2 regions of the Paenibacillus sp. FSL R5-0345 genome follow, and region 1 is predicted to be linked to the other one. Evidence: predicted binding sites of a transcription regulator. Region 1 holds the regulator's gene; the other holds the start of a gene.

Region 1 (9,379 bases):
CACTTGCCGAAGACAAACATCTATTGATCGAAGCAGGGACAGGAACCGGCAAATCGCTTGGTTATTTGTTGCCTGCCATATACCAAAGTGTTCGTACTAATGAGAAAGTTATGGTCAGCACTCATACCATTAATCTGCAGGATCAATTGCGTGAGCGTGATATTCCTTTGTTAACACAGGTAGTTCCATTTCCATTTAAAGCTGCGATTTTTAAAGGCAGAGGGCATTATTTGTGTCTTCGTAAGTTTGAACATAAAATTAATAAAAAAGACTTTATAAGTCCAAGGGAAGATGCACTTACTGCGGCTCAGATGATCGTTTGGCTGACACAAAGTGAATCAGGGGATGACGAAGAGCTCAATTTAAGCGGTCGTGGCGGAGATTTCTGGGAGACGGTAGCAAGCGATACCGATTCTTGTCTCGGTCGCTCCTGTCCTTGGTTCCGCAAATGTTATTACCATCGGGCAAAACATGAAGCGGGTATTGCTGACGTGGTTATTACGAACCATTCTAAGCTTTTCGCAGATGTTAAGGCTGGGCACCAGCTACTCCCGGCCTATGAACATCTTGTTATTGATGAGGCCCATCATCTGGAGGACGTGGCTGGCAAGCATTTAGGTATGCATATGAAGCATTTCACGGTGGCTCACACGCTGTCCCGATTATACAAGGATAGTCGTAACGGCCAACTCCCAACGCTTCGTCAAATGCTTCAGTCATCAGGCAGTGAGGAAGCTTCTGAATGGAGCGGAGTTATCGATAGAATCTATCCAGATCTGCTTACTGTAAAAGAAACCTGGGATCTACTTAGTGACAAGCTATTTAGCCTCTTGCCGGAACGTAGCAATGCAGCGGCGGAAGAAGCTGGACAGCTAGTCATGCGGTTACTTCCTACCCGTAAACCGAAAGATTGGGATGAATTGGTTGCTTTGGAGAATACTATAAATCTGACATTAAGCGAAATTATCCGTAAGGGTGATAAGATGCTTAATGAGATGCGTGATCAAGAAGGTCAATCTTCTTCAGATAGTTTAGTAACCGATATTAGCGGCTTATTTAAGGATTTAGCTTCTATACGTGAGCAAGTACGGTTTTTTATGGGATTAAACGACGAGAATGTAGTATATTGGCTGGAGGCGAATGGAAATTATCGCAGCAAATCGCTACAGTTATATGCCGTCCCTGTTGATGTTAGTACCCAGCTTAAAGAGCTGTTCTTCCACAAAAAGAAAAGTATTGTGTTAACCTCGGCGACGCTTTCTGTCGATAAATCATTCCAGTTTATGATTGATAATCTCGGACTTAATGAAGCTGCGGAAGAGGGGCGTCTAATGACATCTCTCCTTCCTTCTCCCTTTAAGTATCGGGAGCAGGCACTATTAGTAATTCCACGGGATTTCCCTAGTGTGAAGGGCAGTGTGGGTGATGCCCGATTTGTCGATACGCTCGTACAGTCACTAGCAGAAGCGGCGATTACGACACGCGGACGGATGCTTGTTCTGTTTACTTCTTACAAGATGCTGCGCCAAGTTTACGATCCTCTGAAAGAAGCTCTAGCCTCACAAGAAATCACGGTGCTAGGTCAAGGCGTGGAAGGTGGAAGCCGCAGTAAGCTGATTCGACGCTTTCAGGACAGTGCTGCTTCAGTTCTGCTTGGAACTAGCAGCTTCTGGGAGGGAGTAGATATTCCGGGTGAGGCATTGACATGCTTAGCCATCGTGAGGCTTCCATTTCAACCGCCTAATCACCCTCTAGCGGAAGCGAAGTCTGAGTTATTACAAGCCCAGAAGAAGAATCCGTTTATGAAATTGTCGGTGCCTCAGGCAGTTATCCGCTTCAAGCAAGGATTTGGAAGACTGGTACGGACAGCGCAGGATCGGGGTATTGTTATAGTGTATGACACTAGGGTTATCGAATCTCATTATGGAAAGTATTTCCTTTATTCGTTGCCTGGCCCGAAAATGGAACATATGCTTACGGATCAAATGGTTCCTCGTATAGCAGAGTGGTTGGAAGACGGAGGCGTTTCTTAAGAAGGACATCTTCTGTTTAATTAATCACTCCACAATGAAGGGCGGTATAAGAGAATACCGCTCTTCATTGAGACGAGGTACAGAAATTTTAATAGGATTCAAACAGAATAGTACTTAAATTAGGAGGTAAATTATGAAATCGGATAAAATATCAGAAGCCGTTGTTCGCAGACTTCCTGTGTACTTACGTTTCTTGAATGATCTTCAGAAACGTGAAATATTAACCGTTTCCTCGCAAGAATTAGGACAAAAACTTGATCTGAATCCCGCTCAAATCCGTAAAGATTTAGCGTATTTTGGAGACTTCGGCAGAAAAGGTATTGGGTATGACGTAACTTATCTTATTGAGAAAATCCGTCATATTTTGAAGCTGGACCAACAGCTGAATGTGGCATTAGTAGGTGCCGGTAACCTTGGACATGCATTATCTAATTATAATGCTTATCTGAAAGATACTATGAAGATTACCGCTATATTTGATTCTTATGCACCTAAGGTAGGGCGGAAAATCAACTCTCTTACGGTTCAACCCATGGAAGAGCTAGGTCAGACAGTTCGTGAGCAAGGCATTCGAATTGGGATTATTACTGTACCTGACTCAGAAGCGCAGAATGTAGCAGATATTCTTATTGAATCTGGCATTGAGGCGATTTTGAATTTTGCACCAGTGATTCTAAAAACACCACCGAATATCCGGGTTCATGCAGCCGATTTTACAACGGATTTGCAAAGTCTTGCTTATTATTTGAAAGACGGAAAGGAAGAAAGCGGAAATGAAGAGTAGTAAAACGATTATCAAAGGCGGGCGTTTTCTTATTCCGGGAACGGATGAGCCTGTTCTTAGTGGATATATGACTATTGAAGATGATTTGATCACTTACATAGGAAAAGAAGAGCCTTTGATGGAAGAAGGTGTGCAAGTTGTTGATGGCAGTCGTCTGTTGTTTATGCCTGGTCTGGTAAACACACACGGCCATGCCGCAATGTCATTGCTTCGTGGTTATGGAGATGATTTAGCGCTTCAAGTGTGGCTTCAGGAAAAAATGTGGCCGATGGAAGAGAAATTCACCGGAGAAGATGTGTACTGGGGAACCTCCTTGTCTGTTCTGGAAATGCTGAAAGGTGGCACTACAACCTTCCTGGATATGTATGATCATATGGATCGAGTAGCTGAGGTGGTCGAATTGTCAGGTATCCGTTCTGTATTGATGAGAGGCGTGATCGGTCTTTGTCCAGAGGAAGTACAGAATCACAAGCTTGCGGAAGCGATTTCTTTTGCACGGAACTGGCATGGAAAGGCTGACGGTAGAATTACAACGATGATCTCGCCACACGCTCCATATACTTGCCCGCCGGATTTCTTTGTTAAGTTTGTACAGGCGGCGCATGATTTGGATTTACCGATGCATACCCATATGTCCGAAACGAAACGCGAAGTGGAGCAGAATGTAGTGGATTACGGACTGCGGCCTGTAGCTCATTTAGAGAAGCTTGGAATGTTCACACGTCCGTCTATTGTTGCTCATGGCGTTCATTTGAATGATGAAGAGATCGAGATTCTGGCTCGTCATAATGTAGGTGTATCTCATAACCCGGGAAGTAATCTAAAACTGGCTAGTGGAGTTGCTCGTGTTACGGATCTTCTAAAGGCCGGTGTGAAGGTGTCGTTGGGTACAGATGGCGCGGCAAGTAATAATAACTTGGATATGTTTGAAGAGATGCGTCTTGCAGCACTTATCCATAAAGGTGTAAGTGGTGATCCTACGGCTGTACCGGCTCCGGAAGCTCTGAGTATGGCTACAGAGTATGGCGCGAAGTCTATCTTTTTAAATGATGTGGGCAGGCTCGCTGTAGGCATGAAAGCTGACTTTATCGCGATTGATATAGACCAGCCGCATTTACTACCGCACACAGATTTGCTGTCTCATGCTGTATACTCTGCCAGTGCCAAGGATGTTGAGCATGTATGGGTGAATGGTAAACAGGTTGTAAAACATGGACAATGTGTAACGTTAGATGAGGAAGCTATCCGTCGTAAGGCGCAAGAATCCTTTGAGGGGCTGCTCAAGCGGTAGTCTAAGATGATAAGAATTAACTGTAAGGCTGTGACTTTCTGCGTTTGCAAAAGTTACGGCCTTTTCTGTAAATATAAGAATTTATATGAATGAATATGAAACTTTGGATAAACACACGGGTGTGTTATATAATCAAAAAAGATATATTACTAGAAAGGGAGCTGCACCTTGAAGAAAAGGAAAAAATGGATCCTCCTGGGGTCAGTTCTGATTCTGCTCCTTCTGTTTGGACTTATCCAGTTCTATGCCTATATTATGAAAGATCAATGGAACGAGCGAGATATTGCTAAGGATATCGCCAAAACCAGCGCTGGTCTGACAGAGGTAACTAAAGCACAGAAATCCGTGTGGGATGAAAATGCAGTGTACTGGGTCTTAACAGGGAAGAATCAATCCGGGACCGAGTTAATGGTATGGGTACGCTTTACTGTAGACGGGAAGTTTGCAGAAGGCAACGACGCAGTATATGCTGAGGAACTGAGTAAAGGGACCTCTGAAGCGAAAATACGCAGCATAATTAAAGCTGATCTTCCGGACGTTAGTATCGAGCGGTTGTTGCCGGGGGTATATAACGGAGAGTATGCATGGCAGCTTTTTTATAAACAAAGCGGTCGGTATTATTATCAATTTTATCGGTTCTCAGATGGAGCTCGAATGGGTGAAGGATATAGTTTACCCAGCCGCTAAAATAAACAAGAGTACTATACTAGAAACAAGCGGACCATTTATGGTTCGCTTGTTTTCGTTAATATGATGGATTATTTTGATATACTCGTAATGTACTATTTGTGATATACTAAGTAGGTAGTTTTTATATATTTTTATTTAAAAAACACATGTGGAAATAAGCCTGTTAACGACAAGTAACGGCTCTTTTTTTTCGTTGAAATAAATCAATATATTTAATGAATTGGAAAAAAATAAAAAATAAAATTTTAAATATCTTCACACTTTTTTTCATTTTCGTATATACACATGTGATATACTACTGTTTGTAATTAGAACAGTATTAAGAGAACGTTAGGCTCTGATGAGCGCTTAACAGCTTTGATTTATTAATCATTCTGTTTACATTTTGTCATCTTTGAGAGGAGGACGTTTCTTGAAATTACGTCTTGTACCTGTACTGATAACGTCTCTACTGTCGGCTACTCTATTGTTCGGAGGATTCTTTTTATATCGTCAGTTTGCTTTACAGGAACCGCTCCAAAAGATTGTATCCGGTTATGAGGGAGTAAATAATTCACATATTAGTATTAACCGCGATGAGGTCACTTTGAAACTTGATTTGCAGCCGGGCACGAATTTACGTGATCTAGTATCGTATGTATCTAAAGAAGGAAAGTCAGTGATTGAAGGACGTAAGCTTAAACTCGATGTGGATCAAAATTCAAATGAATTATTAGATGATTACTGGGATAAAGCGTTGTTCTCTGTAGCTGAAGCGATGGAGAGCCGTAAATATACTCTTATACCTACTGAACTTGATAGATTAAAAGAGCAGCATTCGGAATATAAAGATGTGATAGCATCTACTGAAATCGACGACAACAATGTGTATGTTAGTTTAAGCATTGGAAAAGAAAGTAAATTTATTATTTTGCCGCGAAAACCTGCGACCTTGGGGGTATGGAATAATGCCTAAGTATCTTAAAGAAATTTTACTCGGATTTATTCCTGTACTGTTTATTTTCATGGCTTTTTTAGGTATAAATATATTCCCAATTGTTATAGCAGCTGGAATGCTTACTGCACTTCTTATAATTGCTCATTTGCGAGGCGGTCTTACGGTGAATGCTGGTGCTGGGAAAAAACGCAAGAAGGAAGGACCTTCGAAGCTAACTTTTGAAGAAATTGGCGGGCAAGACAATGCGAAGCAAGAGCTTCGTGAAGCACTCGATTTTTTGATCCGTCATGAGGAGATCAGCAAATTTGGGATTCGTCCTTTAAAAGGGATTCTGCTCACTGGTCCTCCAGGAACAGGTAAGACCCTTATGGCCAGAGCGGCTGCACATTATACAAACTCCGTATTCGTAGCTGCATCAGGTAGTGAATTTGTTGAAATGTATGTGGGTGTCGGGGCCGGTCGGATTCGTGATTTGTTCAAGGATGCCCGTAACCGCGCTGTTAAGGAGAACAAGCAGAGTGCCATTATTTTCATTGATGAAATTGACGTAATTGGCGGTAAACGTGAAGGCGGGCAGCAGCGTGAATATGATCAGACCTTGAATCAGCTGTTGACTGAGATGGACGGTATTTATAATAACGAAACACCGCGTATTCTGCTGGTAGCTGCAACAAACCGGAAAGAGATGCTTGATTCGGCATTGCTACGTCCTGGACGGTTCGACCGTCATATTCAAGTGGACATGCCTGACAAGAAGGGCCGTAAATCGATTCTCGAATTGCATGCGAAGAATAAACCTCTTCATCCAGAAGTGAGTCTCGACAAAATTGCTGAAGAAGCTTATGGCTTCTCCGGTGCTCAGCTGGAAAGTGTCATGAATGAGGCTGCGATTTATATGATGCGTGAGGACTTGACGGAAGTTGAGCAGCGGCATCTGTCGATGGCGATTGACAAGGTAATGATGGGTGAAAAAACGGATCGAGAAACCAATCACGAAGAGAAAAAGAGGGTCGCTATTCATGAACTGGGACATGCCATTATGGCAGAGCTCCTTCGTCCTGGAAGCGTCAGTCAGGTTACACTGACTCCGCGTGGGCAAGCCCTTGGATATGTACGGCACAATCCTCAGCAAGAGCAGTATTTGTACACCAAAGATTATTTGGAAGATCAGATTATGATTGCACTTGGTGGAGCGGCGGCTGAAGAAATGTATTATGGCGGACGAAGCACAGGTTCACGCGCTGATTTCGATCAGGCGCTGAATATTGTGGAAACGATGATGAAGTCAGGATTAACTTCGCTGGGCATTGCTAAGCTGGAAATGGTTACCACTGAAGAGCTTATGAAGGAAAATAGTAAGATATTGGATGAACTGATGACGCGCACTCGTGAGCACCTTGAAAAGCAACGAAATGTATTTGATTACTCTCTTGACATTTTAATGAAGGAAGAAGTACTCTCTGGAGAGCAATTTCGATGTCAATTTCGTGACAGCGTCCTTTTACCAGCATAAATTTTTATGCTGGTTATTTTTTTTTACTTTTCAGGCATGCTAAGATATCATTATATGTCGGGCTTTATAAATTTTTGCGACAGACAAGGTACAATACAAAAGTATAGATACCTGAAAGGATGGAGACTTTTTTATGAATTTCAAAAAAATAGGTGTCATCGGCGGTGGCACAATGGGACAAGGTATTGCTGAAATGTTAGCAGCCAAAGGCCTGGATGTATTGCTGGTGGAGAAAACCGCAGAAAAACTGGACTACTCTTACGAAATGATCGAGACAAGTCTAGATAAGCAATTGGAGAAATGGGCGATCACTCAAGCAGAAAAGAAGCTGATTCTTAGCCGCATTCAAAAAGTGACACATTTCGCAGAACTCAGCTCTTGTGATATGGTCATCGAAACCATTGTTGAGGATTTGGAAGAAAAGAAAAAGATTCTAAATCAATTGGATCAAGTATGTCCAAATCACATTATTCTTGCCAGCAATACGTCAACACTTAGCTTGACTGAACTTGCAAGTTCTACAATGTATCCGGAACGCGTGATCGGAATGCATTTCATATATCCTGTTGCTAAAGTGGATCTTGTTGAAATCGTACGCGGTCTGAAAACTTCAGATGCTACTTTTGAAGACACAAAATCCTTTGTTGATGAGATTGTTGAGAAAAAAGGTGTAATGATTTATGAATCCCCAGGATTTGTAACATCACGCCTCATTTGCTTGTTTATCAATGAAGCTATGCATGTGTTGCAAGAGGGCGTTGCCTCCGCACAGGATATTGACGATGCTATGCGTATCGGTTATCAATTCCAATATGGACCGCTTGAAATGGCTGACAGATTCGGCTTGGATTCGGTTCTTGCTGCGCTTGAAAATATGTTCCGTGAGTACGGTGAATTGAAATACCGCCCTTCTACAATTCTCAAGAAGATGGTACGTGCAGGACAACTGGGTATGAAATCAGGAGAAGGCTTCTTCAAGTACGACAAGGATGGTGACCGTGTATGAATATTCTAGTTATTAACTCAGGTAGTTCTTCTTTGAAATATCAGCTCTATAACATGAACGATGAATCGGTTTTGGCTAAAGGTTTGGTTGAACGTATTGGAATGGACTCCTCTATTCTGAACCATAAACCGACTGGCAAAGCGGAAGTGACAGAAGTAAGCGAAATCCTGGAACATAATACTGCGATTCGTAAAGTCCTTGCTTGTCTTACAGACAAGGAGCATGGTGTAATTGAATCCATTAAAGAAATTGATGCTGTAGGTCATCGCGTAGTGCATGGTGGTGAATTCTTCAAAGCCTCCGCACTTGTGGATGCTGACGCAAAAACGAAAATTCGTCAATTGTTTGACCTTGCACCACTGCATAACCCAGCAGCAATGATGGGGATTACGGCTTCTGAAGTAAATATGCCGGGTGTACCGCAGGTCGTTGTATTCGATACTGCCTTCCACCAAACGATGCCTGAGAAAGCTTATATGTACGCTATTCCTAGAGTACTGTACAATAAATATAAAGTTCGTCGTTACGGCGCACACGGTACATCACATGACTTCGTAAGCAAGGCTGCTGCGGAGTACTTGGAGCGTCCGCTGGAAGATCTGAAGATCATTACTTGTCATATCGGTAACGGCGGTAGTGTAACTGCAGTTCAGGGCGGAGTGTCCGTGGATACTTCGATGGGTATGACACCTCTGGAAGGTTTGATGATGGGTACACGCAGTGGTGACCTTGACCCAGCAATTGTTCCTTACGTAATGAACAAGGAAGAATTGTCTGTAGGTGAAGTGAACTCCATGTTGAATAAACATAGTGGTCTCTTAGCAATTTCGGGCGTAAGCAGTGACATGCGTGATATTATTGAGGGTATGGAAAAAGGTGAGCCTAATTCCACGCTAGCTTTTGAAATGTATGAGTACCGCTTGCGCAAGTATATCGGTTCATATACGGCTGCCATGAACGGTGTAGATGCGATCGTATTTACTGCCGGTGTTGGTGAAAATGCTTCATTGCTTCGTGAGAAACTGCTAAATAACCTTACTTTCCTGGGTATTGAGTTGGATGCTGAAGCTAACAAAGTTCGTTCCGGCGATCCACGTCGTATCTCTACGGTAGATTCCAAGGTAC
Region 2 (9,379 bases), 3.0 Mb from region 1:
GCATAAATGTCCCAGATTTACAGAGTCGAGCTTATCCAGATGAAAAGTGTATAAAAATGGGATAAGGTGCTTATGAGCGGATGTCTGGCGTAGCTTTTTATGCATCTGTCGAATCTAGTCGGAGGGTTAGAATTTAAACAAACTAATTATTAAACAAATCAATCGCTATGATTTGTTTAAGTTCGATGGCAACCCAACTTAATTTTGTTTTTCGATGTTTTTGGAAGACTCCACTTCTTGCGGTACAATAGATGCGTGGAAGAAGATGAAGCGGAGGAACATTTATGATACGTACACTTGCGGTGACGCATACAGGTGAGGTGCTGACAGACATACCTCTGCAGGATATACGGCGAGAGGATTACGCATGGATATGGGCAGACTTTGCTACACCTACGGTGGAGGAGACGCTGCTGCTGGATCACTATTTTCATTTTCACCCGTTGGCGATAGAGGATTGTATGCATGTGTTGCAACGGCCGAAGCTGGATCATTATGAGGAAGTCCAGTTTTTTGTGCTGCATGCACTGAACGAAGAGACGCTGGATGCTGAAGAGATTGACCTTTTTTTGAGCGCAAATTACCTCGTATCCTATCATCATCAGGAAAAAACAGAGATGAATGAAGCCTGGGAGCAGGTGAAGCGTGAAATACATAGTCGTAAAGGCTGGTCGGGCGGACCGATGGCGGCTGCATATACAGTCATGGACAAGCTGGTAGATAAGTATTTTCCATGCCTCTACAGTTTAGAGGACGAGCTTGCGGATCTGGAGAGCAATAGCGGCAGTGAGTCAGTGGAGGATTTAATGAGCCAAGTGTTTGGCTTGCGCGGAAGGCTGCTCAAAATGCGGCGGACGATTGTGCCGATGCGCGATTTGATGTACCGGATTGTGAATTCGCAGCATGTCCAGAGTAACGGCGAGGAACGGATTTATTTTGGCGATATCTACGATCACTTGTTAAAACTGTCCGATATGATTGAGGCTGATCGAGAAATGACCGCGGATTTACGTGATAGCTACATTTCCCTTAATTCTAACCGGATGAATTCGATCATGAAAACACTAACTGTAATCACCACCGTATTCATGCCGCTGACGCTGATTGCCGGAATCTATGGAATGAACTTTGTAGTGATGCCTGAACTTGAATGGAAGTATGGGTATTTTGGCGTTCTGCTGTTTATGCTGGTGGTGGGCGTTGGTATGTTTAGATGGTTCCGGCGAAGTGGATGGTTTAAGTAAAAATAAAAGAAACGATACAGCAAGTCTCTTCCCCTGAGAAATGCTGTTTGTCAGATTATAGTACCTATCCGGTAATGGCCGTAGGCACACCAGAAAACGTCACCGCTATTTGCGGCGACGTTTTCCAGTAGAGGGAGTTGAGCGCCGGCGTGTGGTTGTGGACGATTTGCGACGTTGAGAAGTAGAGCGTCTTTTTTTGCGTCGACTCGGGCTGAACAGTGCGGCATCCTCTTCGGCTGCCAGGGCGCCTGCTGCTCCTTTTCCTTTGCCGAAGCTACCCATGAAGAGTTTAACCATTGGAGCCATCTGCTGGAAGCCGGACATCACCTTCTGTACTTTACCCATGGAGTTTACGATCCCGTCAATGCCGCCCATTCGGTCGATGATGCCTTTAATTTGGTCCATATTCCCACCAATTCCGCCACCGCCGCCTAAACCGCCTAAGCCGCTTAGTAGTCCGGCAAGTCCGCCGCTAGCTTTCGTTGTGGCTTCAGCAGCAGGAAGCGCTAGCGCCGTTTCAGCGGCAGCTTCTGCTCCTAAAGAGGGAAGGATTCCGCTATCTGCTGGGAGGGATGAAGGTGCGTATGGACTGAGGCCGGGGTAGGCAGATGCATTATACGAATCGCTCAGCGAACGCTGATTCCGGCGGGAATGATTATAGTAATGATCAGGCATAATATCACATTCCTTTGTTAGTGGTTTGCTATACTGTATGTCATGGGCGAACATACGGTATAGACGAATGCCCGGGTTCTCGGGATAGGAGCGGAAAAGGGCGAATGCCTATAATCGCCCTAAAGAAGTGAAAAAAGCGTGTACATGCTTGATTTTCGGCGCTTATGTAGTACTATAGGGTAGGTGCTATTTCTTATGTAGGAAGAAATGAAAATAGTTTAGTACATAATTAGTGTGCGCCAGGGGTGGACGTTTGTCCATCGATTTCACTCTTTACAGCGTGAAATCGTTAATGCTTGAAAAATGCGCTCCAGTGCAATATAGTAGAGCAAGAAAGACACATTAGGGGATGATAATCTTATGCAGCTGAAGAAGCTAAACGATAAAAGTATCGACCAATTATTTGAAGCTATTTTAACATTGAAAAATATGGAAGAATGTTACGTATTCTTTGATGATCTGTGCACTGTGAACGAGATTCAATCGCTGTCGCAGCGACTGGAAGTAGCGCGTATGCTCGGCAAAGGCTCGACTTACAACCAGATCGAAGCAGAGACGGGTGCAAGCACAGCTACGATTTCCCGTGTGAAACGTTGCCTGAACTACGGCAATGATGGATATAAATTAACATTGGAACGTTTGGGACGCTAATTTATGGTACCGGGCGTACTTATTATCAGTCATGGCTCTCGCGACGAGGCTTGGGTGTCGATCGTGGAGGAAGCCGTAAGTGGATTATCGCTAGGTGAAAAGATTCCTGTGGTGGTCTCTTTTTTAGAGCTGGTAGAGGGCCGTCTGATTCAAGATGGAATAAATGAGCTGGAACACGCAGGGATCACAGATATTATTGTGATCCCATTGTTCGTTTCCTCGGGAAGCACACATGTCGATGAGATAGAATATGCACTAGGCGCCAAACCTGAGCCTGAACGTGAGACGGATTTAGCGCTGTTCTCAGTGAAGGCTAGAGTTCACTATGGTTATCCTATCGACGATGACCCGGACATCGCTGTAATGATCTGGGACAAGCTACGTGAGCTATCTACGGAACCAGCGTGTGAAACAATTCTACTGGTGGGTCATGGCAGCATCTATGATGGCTTCCGGCAACGCTGGCAGCAGGGGATATCTTCGCTGGCGGAGCGTGTACGTGAGGTGAGTGGTGTAGCGGCGGCCGACTATGGTCTGCTGAGTCCGGACAGTATACGAAGCAAAGTGGAGTATTGGCAGGAGCAGGGTCACGAGGTGCTGGTGGCGCCTCTTTTTTTGAGTGAAGGCTATTTCACTAAGCATGTGGTTCCGAATAGACTTAAAGGGTTAACCTATAAGTATTCTGGTCAAACGCTTCTTCCGCACCCTCTTCTTCCGCATTGGATTGAGAGACAGGTAGAGACACTCCTCGAACAGATTCGAAGTAAATGATAAAGCAACTCACCCTGAACACACTTAATCATGAAAAATAGTGCCCACATCCGTGGATAATACGGGATATGTTGCATATACATATAAATATATTTTTTTGTCAGATGAAGTGTCATGAATTGCTGTATAATGGAATATTTGCATGAAAGGGCCTTTAACATTGATTGTAGTGGTCCGAATTAGGTATAATCAATTAGGTTATTCTATTATAAAAACAGGTGGCGTTCCGGTAATGAAAACTGCGAGATTGATTTATAATCCCACTTCTGGACGGGAAGAGATGAAGAAGCGGCTCGCCGATATTTTGGACCGGCTGGATATGGGTGGCATTGAGGCCTCCTGCCATGCAACAACCGGAGAAGGCGATGCTATGTTAGCTGCTGCAGATGCAGTAGAACGCGGTTATGATTTGATCATAGCAGCCGGTGGCGATGGCACTTTAAATGAGGTTATTAATGGTATGGCGGAGAAGCCTAATCTTCCCCCACTCGGCGTTTTGCCGCTTGGTACTACCAATGATTTTGCACGTGCAATGGGGATCCCGAAGAACTGGGAAGATTCCTGTGATCTGATCATTCGCCAAGAGACACGTCCGATTGATATCGGTAAGGCAAATGACCGTTATTTTATTAATATAGCAGGCGGCGGTAGTCTAACCGAACTGACTTATGAAGTTCCTAGTAAGCTGAAGACCATGATAGGGCAGCTTGCGTATTATTTAAAAGGTATTGAAAAAATGGTCAGCCTCTCTCCTCAGGAACTAATCATTCGTGCTAATGGTCAAGAAGTCATTCATGATGAGTTCATGCTGTTCCTGATTGCTAATACGAATTCTGTTGGTGGCTTTGAAAAGCTTGCTCCCGGCGCTCGTATCGATGATGGTCTGTTAGATGTTATTGCGGTTAAAAAATGCAACCTAGCGGAGTTTGTCCGTTTGGTCAGATTAGCCCTTCGCGGCGAGCATTTGAACGATAAGAAGGTTATATACTTCCGTACGGATGCGATGGATGTAATCTCTCCAGGGCATGTCCAATTGAATTTGGACGGCGAGCTAGGCGGAGAACTGCCAGGGCGATTCCGGATTTTGCCACAGCATTTGCGGATTTTTGCTGAGAATAACTAAGGGTCAATGGACAGATATTGTAGGTATATATAGCGATGATCTTTGATCGAAGACACTGTGAGATTTACAGTGATGATAATGATTGAAGACATTTAATTGGGTTTATACAGCGATGATAATGATCGAAGACATTTAATTGGGTTTATACAGCGATGATAATGAAAGAAGGAACAATAAATAATGAGTAAACACCGCAGTGGACGCAGCACCAGCCGCCCAGTCGGCAAGGCGCCTGTCGCCGGACTGCCTGTGAATAAAAATGATGAGGTTATGCTCGATATCATCGGCATGACCCATGAAGGTGAAGGGGTAGGCCGCGTAGAAGGCTTTACCCTTTTTGTGCAGGGAGCGCTTCCCGGGGAGAAGGTCCGGGCAAAGGTGCTCAAGACAAAGAAGCAGTATGGCTACGCCAAGCTGCTGAATTTAATAGAGGCGAGCAGCGCCCGCATTGCGGCGCCTTGCGAGATCTATGACCAATGCGGCGGCTGCCAGCTGCAGCATATGGACTACGCCGCACAGCTGACGTGGAAACGGCAGCTGGTGGTGGACAACCTGGAGCGGATTGGGAAGCTCCGGGTGAGTGGTGGGGCTGCTGGCGGAGACGCTGAGGCGGCTCTGACAGAGGGTATTCTCGTCCGTCCAACACTGGGCATGGACGAGCCTTGGCGATATCGCAACAAGGCTCAGGTGCCGATCGGCGTAACAGAAGGCGGCCTTGTGGGCGGTTTCTACGCGCGCGGCAGTCACCGCATCATCGATATGGAAACATGCTTAATTCAGCATGAAGATAATGATGACGTTGTACGCAAGGTGAAAGATATCGGACGCAAGCTTGGCATTACTGCTTACGACGAAGAATCTGGCAAAGGCTTACTGCGTCATGTCGTAGTAAAGAAAGCCTTCCGTACTGGTGAGATGATGGTTGTCCTTGTTACTAACGGTGACCGTATTCCGAATGTTGACGAATGGATAGCAGAGATCCGCCGCGAAATCCCAGCCGTAACAAGCATCTGCCAGAACGTGAATACTAAGCAGACAAACGTAATCTTTGGAGATACAACCCGTACCCTTTGGGGGAACGATGTTATTTACGATTATATCGGCGATGTGAAATTCGCGATTTCTGCCCGTTCTTTTTATCAGGTTAACCCGGCACAAACCGAGGTCCTCTATGGTAAGACGGTGGAATATGCAGGGCTAACGGGTAACGAGACTGTTATAGATGCTTATTGTGGGATCGGTACGATTTCATTGTTCCTTGCACAGCATGCTAAGCAGGTCTACGGTGTAGAAATCGTACGCGAAGCGATTGAGGATGCACGGGCGAACGCCACTTTGAATGGTATGGATAATGTAGTGTTTGAGGTAGGTGCATCTGAGGATGTAATCCCTAACTGGAAAGAGCAGGGGATTACAGCAGATGTTATCGTGGTTGATCCTCCGCGTAAGGGCTGCGATCCACGACTTTTGGAGACGATTCTGGCGATGAAGCCGGAGCGTGTGGTGTATGTATCGTGTAATCCATCGACTCTGGCAAGAGACTTGCGGGTGCTCGAGGATGGCGGGTATAAGACAGTGGAGGTAACTCCGGTGGATATGTTCCCGCATACGGTGCATGTGGAGTCGGTGGCGGTGCTGGTGAGGGATGTACCAGTGATTCAACCCCCTTTACTTACTTGAGTTTTCCAGTGTCTAGGAAATTTGAAGGAACGCTTGTCAAGTAGACACTAAATAATTGGGCAATTTTAATTCCATTAATGGAGAATGATAAAAGAGCCACTAGTTAGACGAGCGTAGCCCCTAGGCTCCACCATAAAAAACCGCCCTGTTTGCAATGTTGCTTACAGGGCGGTTTGCTATGTCATAGAGGCAGCTTGAAAGTTAGCAGTCAACCTGCACTCAACAAACTATCTTGCACGTTTTTAAGGCTAACTTATTAATAGAGCAGTTACACAAACATAAGATTACTCTGCTACAACTTGTTTGCCTGCAATCCGGCCGAAGGTGAAGATATCAGCGATGGCATTACCGCCAAGACGGTTTGCACCATGAATGACCCCTGTTACTTCACCTGCAGCGAACAGCCCAGGGATGACTTCGCCTTTTTCATTCAATACGCGAGTCTTCTCGTCGATCACCAATCCGCCCATTGTATGGTGAACGGATGGTACAGCTTTTTCGATGTAGTAAGGGCCTTTTTCAAGAGATTTCAATCCACCGCGATGTTTGAAATCAAGGTCTTTACCTGTTTTCGCATAATCATTTACTTTATTAATTGTTTCTTTCAAATTGTTCACGTCAATTTTGAAGAAATCAGCCGCCTCTTCAATCGTATCGGCTTTAAAGAGCAAGCCTTGTTTAACGAGTTGATCGTATTCGTCTTGATGAACTTCGATCGTTTTACCGATATCCTCAATGCCTTGATTCCATAATTGATACGTATATCCGCCCGTTTGGGCAAGGATTGCTTTAGAAATAACGTCACGACGTTCTAATTCCTCAACGAAACGCTTGCCTTCTTGGTTAATCAGGATCGCACCATCGAAACGGGAATCTGCAACCAGGGAAATAACACCTGTCTCAGGATTACAGATTGGATACGTTTGAATATTCTCCATGTTTGTTAGCTTGGCGCCAATCGTTTCTGCCATAACGATACCGTCACCTGTAGATCCTGGTGTGTCGGTAGACATATATTTTTCATCCATTTTAGGATTATACTTTTTACGCATCTCTACATTGGATCCAAAACCACCGGTAGCGATGATGACGCCTTTGTTCGCATGGAATGTGATCTTGTCGCCAGTACCCGAAGTCGCAGTTACACCGGTTACTTTGCCACTTTCGTCCTTGAGCAAGGTTTCAGCTTTCATATTCGTTTTGATCGTGATTCGGTCAGCGTCTGTTTTGGCTTTTAACTTGGTAATTAATTCAGCACCTGTATGACCTACAGGAATCAACGCACGTTTTCTGGAATGGCCTCCAAATTGGAACAGATGATCAGGTAAGAACTCTACCTTGATATCATCGCGCAGCCATTCGGCAGATGCTAGTGCATTGTCGGCAAGAATACGAACCATCTTAGGATCCCCGAGGTTGTCTCCGCCTTTCATCGTATCATCATAGAACAAGTCAGCCGTGTCATCAGTGATGCCAAGAGCACGTTCAACCCAGTTGTCCGGTGCATTCATCTCACCACCGGAGATCAATGTGTTGCCGCCAACAGCTGGCATTTTCTCGAGCAGAACTACATTAGCTCCAGCGCTGTTCGCTTCGATAGCCGCACTAAAACCAGCACCCCCGGCACCGATGACGACAACATCATAGGTTTGCTCGGCTTCTTCTTTATCTTTGCTTCCACTGACTGCAGCGCCAGCGACAAGAGTAAGTCCAGACTTCGTAATTGCATCTTGAATGGCTTCGAGATATCCTTTGCTTGTAGCCGTAGATCCGCTAATGGCATCAACTTTTGCACTGTTAGTTGTCATGACATCTTGCTTGAGCTGCGTATAAACAGGCTCTGCAAGTACTTCATTTTCCTTGTGCTCTGTTACCTTAATGTCAGTGATCTTGTTATCTAATAAGGAAACTTGTACTTTAATATCGCCATGTTTACCTTGCCCGACTCCTTCAAAGACTTGAACTCCGTTTGCATCTGCAGCCGGTGCTGCCTCTTTACCGCCGCAGGCAGCAAGCGTGAACATAAGACTGAGGACTAGTAGAATAGATAACAGCTTTTTCGTGTGAGTTCGCATAATATCTCCTTCATTCTGTTGTGGATTGGTTACATACATTAGGGAGAGAAAGATTTGCTAGGCAAATCCTTTGTCTCTAGCCTAGACATGAATGTTATTTCATGTGAAAATATGCACAAGACCTATTATAGATTTAGTACAGCATTATGTATTTGCACAGATTAGCGTTTTTTTGTCTTTTTCGGGCATGTAAGAAACGGATATTGTGAAGGGCTATGATTACAATGAGATCAATTCACTTAAAAATTACGTTAATTGCAGGAAGCTGCTTCTTGCTGCTGTTCATTGCATTACTTGTAACAATATATTTGGAGATGAACCATACGGTTGTCCCTTTGAATAAGAACTTAACGCAGCAAGTGGTTAATGCACGCAGCGACCAGATCGATTATTGGTTTAATCAGCGCATCGGTGAGATAGACATGCTTGCTTCTCTAGCTTCGGACCATCATTGGACACGAGATGAATTGCTGCAAGAGATCGATAAGTTCGAGGCGAAGAAGCAAGTAGAGTACGAATCCATACGAGTGGTGGATATTCACGGAAATTCCTGGTCAGCAAAGGACAAGCCTTTTTCGATACTAAACCGACCCTACTATCGAAAACTGCTGAATTCAGATTCCAATTATGTGGTGAGCAATCCGATCGTATCCAAAGCGAATGCAGCCGAAATCGTCGTCATTCTCTATCGCTTGAATCCATCAGTGAATGATGAGGTAGCTTATATTGCCGCAGCCGTCTCCGTTAAGAAGATGAAGGAGATTGCTCAAGATGTAATGCTATATGACCAGTCAGGCCAGCTTATCATCGATTGCAGAGAGCTGGGGGAAGGAGATGGAGCGGAGGATGCAGCAGATAAGAAGAACATGAGTGTATTTGAGGCTCCAATTCAAAATGTGGAAGGCTGGAAGCTCGTACTCGAAGTACCGAATTCAAGTCTATCGCTAGCGGTGATCAAAACACAGCGGACCGCATTGCTGGTAGGCGTTCTTATCGGTAGTGCGTTTATTGTCTTTCTGATGCTGCTTGCTTCTTCCATTATTCGTCCAATTCAGTCGCTTCGCCAGGTAATGGAAAATGTGCAGAACGGCAACCAAACCATACGAGCAGATGTTACGCGCTCGGATGAGATCGGCGATCTTGGGCGAAGCTTCAATGAC

The links. The regulator Rex, encoded in region 1, represses fermentation and respiration genes when NADH is low (regulators of the CRP and FNR family bind a similar motif). The targets are predictions, from matches to a motif close to TTGTGAAATATTTCACAA.
Region 2: a site for Rex is predicted at 8,321-8,338, ahead of R50345_RS03280 (flavocytochrome c). Genes of this name have one in related genera too.

Annotation. Positions count from the first base shown of each region.
Region 1 is NZ_CP009281.1:4,511,332-4,520,710, reverse strand. It holds gene dinG (ATP-dependent DNA helicase DinG) at 1-2,033, shown strand, start outside; gene R50345_RS20045 (redox-sensing transcriptional repressor Rex) at 2,167-2,817, shown strand; gene R50345_RS20040 (amidohydrolase) at 2,807-4,108, shown strand; gene R50345_RS20035 (cell wall elongation regulator TseB-like domain-containing protein) at 4,364-4,795, shown strand; gene R50345_RS20030 (hypothetical protein) at 5,211-5,753, shown strand; gene R50345_RS20025 (AAA family ATPase) at 5,746-7,248, shown strand; gene R50345_RS20020 (3-hydroxyacyl-CoA dehydrogenase family protein) at 7,382-8,254, shown strand; gene R50345_RS20015 (acetate/propionate family kinase) at 8,251-9,379, shown strand, end outside.
Region 2 is NZ_CP009281.1:717,694-727,072, forward strand. It holds gene corA (magnesium/cobalt transporter CorA) at 285-1,244, shown strand; gene R50345_RS03255 (hypothetical protein) at 1,350-1,919, opposite strand; gene R50345_RS03260 (YerC/YecD family TrpR-related protein) at 2,280-2,570, shown strand; gene R50345_RS03265 (sirohydrochlorin chelatase) at 2,574-3,341, shown strand; gene R50345_RS03270 (diacylglycerol kinase) at 3,574-4,464, shown strand; gene rlmD (23S rRNA (uracil(1939)-C(5))-methyltransferase RlmD) at 4,645-6,144, shown strand; gene R50345_RS03280 (flavocytochrome c) at 6,429-8,258, opposite strand; gene R50345_RS30075 (sensor histidine kinase) at 8,444-9,379, shown strand, end outside.